DNA from 3 places in the Rahnella sp. NRRL B-41462 genome. Region 2 is predicted to be linked to each of the others. Evidence: predicted binding sites of a transcription regulator. Region 2 holds the regulator's gene; each other region holds the start of a gene.
The links. Region 2 encodes CRP, which controls carbon source genes, mostly activating them, when cyclic AMP is high. Its sites were predicted from a motif close to ATGTGANNNNNNTCACAT; they were not measured.
Positions count from the first base shown of each region.

Region 1 (2,278 bases), on a different contig from region 2:
TCGCGGAAGCCGTGCCGCGTTCAGTGGTCGGGAACCAGGCAGCCACAATACGGGCGTTCGCCGGGAAGGATGGAGCTTCGGAGAAACCGAGCATGAAACGCAACATGAACAGCGTCAGTGCGCCGTACGCCAGCGGGAACCAGCCCACAAAACCCTGCAACAGGGTGAACAGCGACCAGAAGAACAGGCTGTAGGTGTACACTTTTTTGGAGCCAAATCTGTCCAGCAGCCAGCCGCCGGGCAATTGCATAATCAGATAAGCCCAGCCGAACGCGGCAAATATTTGTCCCATGTCGGCAGCATCCAGGCCCAGCTCACGCGCGACCTCGGTTCCCGCGATAGAGAGCGTGGCGCGGTCAGCGTAATTCACCGCCGTGATTAAAAAGATAATCAGCAAAATATAGTAACGGATATGGGTCCGTACCTTACTTTGCGCGATTGTCCCGGACTGAGATTGAATGTTCATGGTGACCCTCATTGTCATAATGCGAAAATTTTTCAGGGAGCTCACCGTTATTGAAATAACGTTTTTCGTTCACCTGTGGTTATTCGCCGTACAGCGTCTTAATTCGAAACAGGCAATAAACACTTTATTTATGATCGCCTGAAATTTACCTGTATTACTTTCAACGTCACCTTCAGAGGGCCAATACAGTATAAAAAGGAGGCCACGAAATAACACTGTGCATTCGCCCAAGAATAGCCCCGTTGATTGTGACTATTCTTTTGCATCCACACATCGGTGTGGGAGGAGAATCACAGATTGTGCGGAACCGATAACCGCTCAAATCAAAGGGTGATTTACATCACATTTATTCTGTCACCTGCCACACAGAATGACGTTCATCGGGCAAAAAGCTGGTCAGTTGCACAATGAGGTTGCCGGAAGACTGCCTTATAATGGATGCCATACCCTGTATTACCAGAGCATGTTTACAAGAACATTATTGAGCGTCAACTTCAGATAATTTACCGGAATTTTTTGTTCCGGGATGTTTAATAAACGCGGAGACAGTTATGTCACGTAATAAAGATAAAGAACACGCTACCGAAGCGCTTTTTATTAAAGTTCATGAAAGCGATAACGTGGCGATTATTGTGAATGACAACGGCTTAAAAGCCGGCACCCGATTTGCGAACGGTCTGGAATTAATTGAGCATATTCCGCAAGGCCATAAAGTGGCGTTAGAACCCATTGCTAAAGGCGGCGATATTATTCGTTACGGAGAAGTCATTGGTTATGCCGTACGGGATATCGCGCAGGGCAGCTGGATTGATGAATCCCTGGTGGAATTACCGGTCGCCCCTGAACTTTACAGCCTGCCGCTGGCCACCCGTGTGCCACCCGCGCTGCCACCACTCGAAGGCTATACCTTTGAAGGCTACCGCAATGCCGACGGCAGCGTCGGCACCAAAAATCTGCTGGGAATCACCACCAGTGTGCACTGCGTGGCGGGCGTAGTGGATTACGTAGTGAAAATCATTGAACGTGATTTGCTGCCGAAATTCCCCAACGTCGACGGTGTCGTGGCACTGAATCATTTGTACGGTTGCGGTGTGGCGATTAACGCCCCTGCGGCCATTATCCCGATCCGCACCATCCACAATCTGGCGCTGAACCCGAACTTTGGCGGCGAAGTCATGGTGGTCGGTCTGGGCTGTGAGAAGCTGCAACCCGAGCGCCTGCTGGAAGGCACGCCGGATGTGCAGGCGATTTCACTCGATGACACGCACATTGTGCGTTTGCAGGATGAGCAACATGTCGGTTTCCAGTCGATGGTTGACGATATCCTGACGGTCGCACAATTTCATCTGGAACGCCTGAACCGCCGCCAGCGCGAAACCTGTCCGGCTTCCGATCTGGTTGTGGGCACACAATGCGGCGGCAGTGATGCCTTCTCCGGTGTCACCGCCAACCCGGCAGTCGGTTACGCTTCGGATTTGCTGGTGCGCTGCGGTGCAACAGTGATGTTTTCAGAAGTCACAGAAGTGCGCGACGCTATCCATCTGCTGACACCGCGTGCAGCGGACGTCGACGTGGGTAAACGTCTGCTGGAAGAAATGGCCTGGTACGATAATTATCTGTCGCTGGGACAGACCGACCGCAGCGCCAACCCGTCTCCGGGCAACAAAAAAGGCGGTCTGGCTAACGTGGTTGAAAAAGCACTGGGTTCGATTGCTAAATCCGGTACCAGTGCGATTTCAGAAGTGTTGTCTCCGGGACAACGTCCGACCAAAAAAGGCCTGATTTACGCCGCCACACCGGCCAGCGATTTCG
Region 1 covers NZ_JYDF01000016.1:52,370-54,647, forward strand. Annotated here, with positions in the region: gene UC14_RS05790 (MFS transporter) at 1-466, opposite strand, end outside; gene garD (galactarate dehydratase) at 1,018-2,278, shown strand, end outside.
Region 1: garD (galactarate dehydratase) is a predicted target of CRP. The motif match lies at 795-812, and genes of this name have one in related genera.

Region 2 (2,278 bases):
AGGTCGATAACCTGCTGCTGGCGGGCTAGCAGTGGGGGTAACGCGGTTTCGGGATCGGTGTGTTGCGTCAGCAGGCTGTACTTGGCTTCGAAATAATCCGCGAGTTGCAGATAGAGCTGGCTGAGTGTTTCGCGCATCGGCTGTTCTTCCGAAATACGAAACCACGCCCAGTTAAACAATCCGTACCAGGCTGTGCCAGCGGCGAACAACACCGGGGCCTGCCACATCGGGCGCACGCCCACCATACTCAGCGTGAAGATAGTCGCCACCAGCGCACCGGGCAGCAGGCGCGCATGCAGCGGGCTGATTTCACCGGTGACGCCGAGCAGTAACGCCAGCGACAGCATGATCAGCGGCAGCGGTATATGCCAGCTTTCGAGCATCAGTTGCAGCAGAAGGCTGCTCACGGCAAAGAGTGAACCGCCGACGAGCAGGCGTTTGAAAAAGCGTTTATGCGGGGTATCCAGACCGGCGATGTTACAACAGGCCGGGCAGAGGGAAAACAGCAGGCCCATTTGCAAATTGCCAAACAGCCAGCAAATGCCAACAGGTAAGCACAACACCAGCGTCTGGCGCAGCGCGTAGTTCACTTCAGGATGGTAAAACAGTCTTCGCCATAGCGTCATGGGTAAAGCTTAGCCCATAAAAAAGGCGCGACAGTGTTTTGCCGCGCCAATTTTTGAGGGATTAACGTGTGCCGTAAACGACAATCGTTTTACCGTGTGCGGAGATCAGGCTTTGATCTTCCAGCATTTTGAGAATGCGTCCGACTGTTTCACGTGAACAACCGACGATTTGGCCAATTTCCTGGCGGGTAATCTTGATTTGCATCCCGTCCGGATGGGTCATTGCATCAGGCTGTTTAGCCAGATTGAGCAAGGTTTGAGCGATACGACCGGTAACGTCAAGGAAGGCAAGGTTGCCGACTTTCTCTGACGTCACTTGCAGACGGTTGGCCATCTGCGCGGAGAGACGCATCAGAATATCCGGGTTAACCTGAATCAGCTGGCGGAATTTTTTATATGAAATTTCAGCCACTTCACAGGCAGTTTTAGCACGTACCCAGGCACTGCGTTCCTGACCTTCTTCGAAGAGTCCCAGCTCACCGATGAAGTCACCTTGGTTAAGGTAGGACAGTATCATTTCCTTGCCTTCTTCATCTTTAATCAGGACAGCAACTGACCCTTTCACGATGTAGTAAAGCGTTTCGGCTTTTTCACCCTGGTGAATCAGCGTACTTTTAGAAGGATACTTATGTATATGACAGTGAGACAGGAACCATTCAAGAGTCGGGTCTGTTTGTGGCTTGCCGAGAACCATTTGCTATTATCCTCTGTTGTTATCGCTGCCCAAAATCACAGGGCTCAGAGTTCCCTGTACGGCACTTCAAATCCAAAGCGCCCTTTCAGCATATAACTCTCCAGAAATGCTGCAAGCGGATGTCGGAGTGCAACAGCCTGTTTATTGCTGTCATCACCGTGGGTTCTGTACTTAAACCGCAAAAACCGTCACCGCAATTTACTGGAAAGTATGTTTCGGCTTTGTTTGTAGCACAGGTTTGAGATGCTGTCTTCTGTTGTCTCGCTTCAGCATGATGGCGATCGGGTTACGTTGCCAGATTTTAGGTGAAAGGGTACTCTGAGAGCAGATTTCGACAAGTTTATTCACCGGGAGAATAGTTCATGCATGCACGTGTCAAATGGGTTGAAGGACTGACATTTTTAGGTGAGTCTGCATCGGGTCATCAGATTTCAATGGATGGAAACGCGGGTGATAAAGCCCCAAGCCCGATGGAAATGTTACTGATGTCCGCAGGGGGGTGTAGTGCAATCGACGTGGTGTCAATTTTGCAAAAAGGTCGTAATGACGTGCGTGATTGTGAAGTGAAGCTGACCTCACAACGCCGCGAAGAAGCGCCGCGTCTGTTCACTCACATCAATCTGCATTTTATCGTCACCGGTAAGGATCTGACCGATAAGATTGTTGAACGCGCAGTCAGCCTGTCTGCCGAAAAATACTGTTCTGTGTCTCTGATGCTGGGGAAAGCGGCCACAATCACCCACAGCTTTGAAGTGATTGCAGCCGAATAAAGTTTACTCGATCTTCTTGCCTTCCATCAGGCGCTGCACCAGCGGCGCCATGATCAGCTCCATCGCCAGCCCCATTTTGCCGCCCGGCACCACCAGTGTTTTGATGTGCGAGATAAACGACCCTTGCAGCATGGCCAGCAGATACGGGAAATCGATGTCATCCAGTCCCTGAAAATGAATCACCACAA
Region 2 covers NZ_JYDF01000051.1:59,802-62,079, reverse strand. Annotated here, with positions in the region: gene UC14_RS13625 (YccS/YhfK family putative transporter) at 1-626, opposite strand, end outside; gene crp (cAMP-activated global transcriptional regulator CRP) at 688-1,320, opposite strand; gene UC14_RS13615 (OsmC family protein) at 1,683-2,090, shown strand; gene UC14_RS13610 (phosphoribulokinase) at 2,094-2,278, opposite strand, start outside.

Region 3 (2,278 bases), on a different contig from region 2:
CCAATGATTTGTTGATGTAGCCGGCATCGTGAGAGGTGATGGTAGAGGCAACGTCGGTATCGAAATCTACTGGAGCCTTAGTACGGTTCTCCAGTTTGATACCATCCATTACTTTATCCCACAGGGTGGTTGTCGCTTGGGTAGCGCCAGCCAGGAAGGACTCATCACCTTCATACGGTGTGTAGTTCTTCTGAATGAAGTCACGGACGTTTACGCCATTCTGCCATTCACCAGCACTAAAACCCTGCCATGCGTTGGTCAATTTTTCATTGAGCTTGGACATTTTGCACCTACCTTCTAATTTGGATTTCTTTAAAAATCACGTGTAAAACTGTCGTAACAAGACTGCCACATTGTTTCAGTGGTGTTTCTCATCGCGAAGATATATGACCCAGTACGTTAACCCTACCAGCAAACCACCCCCAATGATGTTACCGATGGTCACAGGGATGAGATTGTCTATGATAAAGTTAGGGATATTCAGCTCTGCGAATTGTGCCGGTGTTGCCCCGACAGCCTGCCAGAATTCTGGTGTCGCAAAATTTTTCACTACGATGCCTAAAGGGATCATGAACATGTTAGCAATGCTGTGTTCAAAGCCGCTGGCGACAAACATGCCGACCGGTAAAATCATAGCGAACATTTTATCCATCAGACTGCGGCCGGAGTAACTCATCCATACCGCCAGGCAAACCATCAGGTTTGCGAGGATCCCCAGACATACGGCTTCGATAAATGTGTGATGCATTTTATGATCAGCAGTTTGCAGAACGTTCAGTCCCCACAAACCGTTATCAACCATGTATTCACCGGAGAACCAAATCAGAGCCACAAAGAATAAGCAGCCGACCAGGTTACCAATATAGACATTGACCCAGTTGCACGCCAATTGCCCCCAGGTGATTCGACCGCTGGCTTTCGCAATGACGATAAGTACAGTGGACGTGAACAGGTCCGCACCACATACGACAACCAGCATAAGACCCAGAGAGAAGCAGATGCCTCCAACCAGTTTTGCAAGGCCATAAGGGACGGTACCGGTGCCTGTAGTGGCGGTGATATAAAAAGCAAAAGCAATAGAAATAAAGACGCCAGCAGTAATGGCTAAAAAGAATGTTTTTAACGGCTGTTTGGTGGCTTTATAAACGCCAGCATCTTCAGCAATTTTCGCTGTCGCGGCGGGTAAAATGAGATCGAAGGGGTTGTCAGCTTTCACATTAACTCTCTTATTCAGGGCTATGCACTGCGCAACGAGATACTAGCAAAGCAGTATAACGTAAAAATTGACGTGGATCATATGAGGGGGTTTTTGGTGGTTTTTAATGGACTGCCAAAGGGGTGGTTTTATGGGTAATTAATTGAAAATAAACGAATAAAAAGATTTTAATTTTTGCAAATAAAGTTGAGAAAGCAAGCGTTTATTTTCAGATTTCAGTTAATACAAAGGATTCAGTGTTAATAAATATCGTTATTTTGATTTTATAAATTTCACTTTCAATTAACTTATAAAATAATTGCTATATTTTTCTCGCAAAAATGACAAGCGGGTATTATTTCGCGCGGAATTACACGTCATTTTGATGGTCGAGTCAAACTTTTGCGGACAAATACAGCAGCAGAAGCTTAGGATTTATAGTGAACTGATAGCGAATTTATAAACAAAAAAACCGACAGGAAATCCCGTCGGTTTTAATCGCTTCAAAGTGTCAGTGAATCAGGCTTTCGACCAGTGACGACGTTTGGCGACTTGCAGCTTTTCGTATGCACCAAGCAGCGCCTGATGGGCTGGCAAGGCCTTCAGCTCAGGGTCGACTGCAAACAGACTGTGGAAACGGACTTCTCCACTGATGGCCGCCGAAGCATCCTCAACTGCTTTCTGACCATACATTTTCACGAAAGCGTTGTAGTACTGGGCTGGCTCGCGATCTTCTTCCAGAGACAACTGGAGCAGGGTTTGCAGGCAACGGTAATAGTTGTTGCGCTCATCGCTGTACACCGAGGAATTGAACTCATGCGCCCATTCAGCCCAGGTCAGCGCCTGATCCAAATCACCACCGGCAAGAGCCAGCATAGATTTCAGCTCACCGACACGCAGCGTGTACCAGCCGTTGTCTTTGCCGCTGGCGATCCCCAGCAGTTCGCGAACGCGGGTAAAGTCATCCAGACCTTCATCGTCGAGTTGAGTGATCATCTCAAGATAGGTTTCTTTTGGCAGATCGCTGCCCGGCAACGCCAGCAGTTGATCACGCAAATGCGCGCCCATGCTGTTATTCGCCAG
Region 3 covers NZ_JYDF01000036.1:3,066-5,343, forward strand. Annotated here, with positions in the region: gene pflB (formate C-acetyltransferase) at 1-283, opposite strand, end outside; gene focA (formate transporter FocA) at 359-1,216, opposite strand; gene ycaO (30S ribosomal protein S12 methylthiotransferase accessory factor YcaO) at 1,715-2,278, opposite strand, start outside.
Region 3: focA (formate transporter FocA) is a predicted target of CRP. The motif match lies at 1,282-1,299, and genes of this name have one in related genera.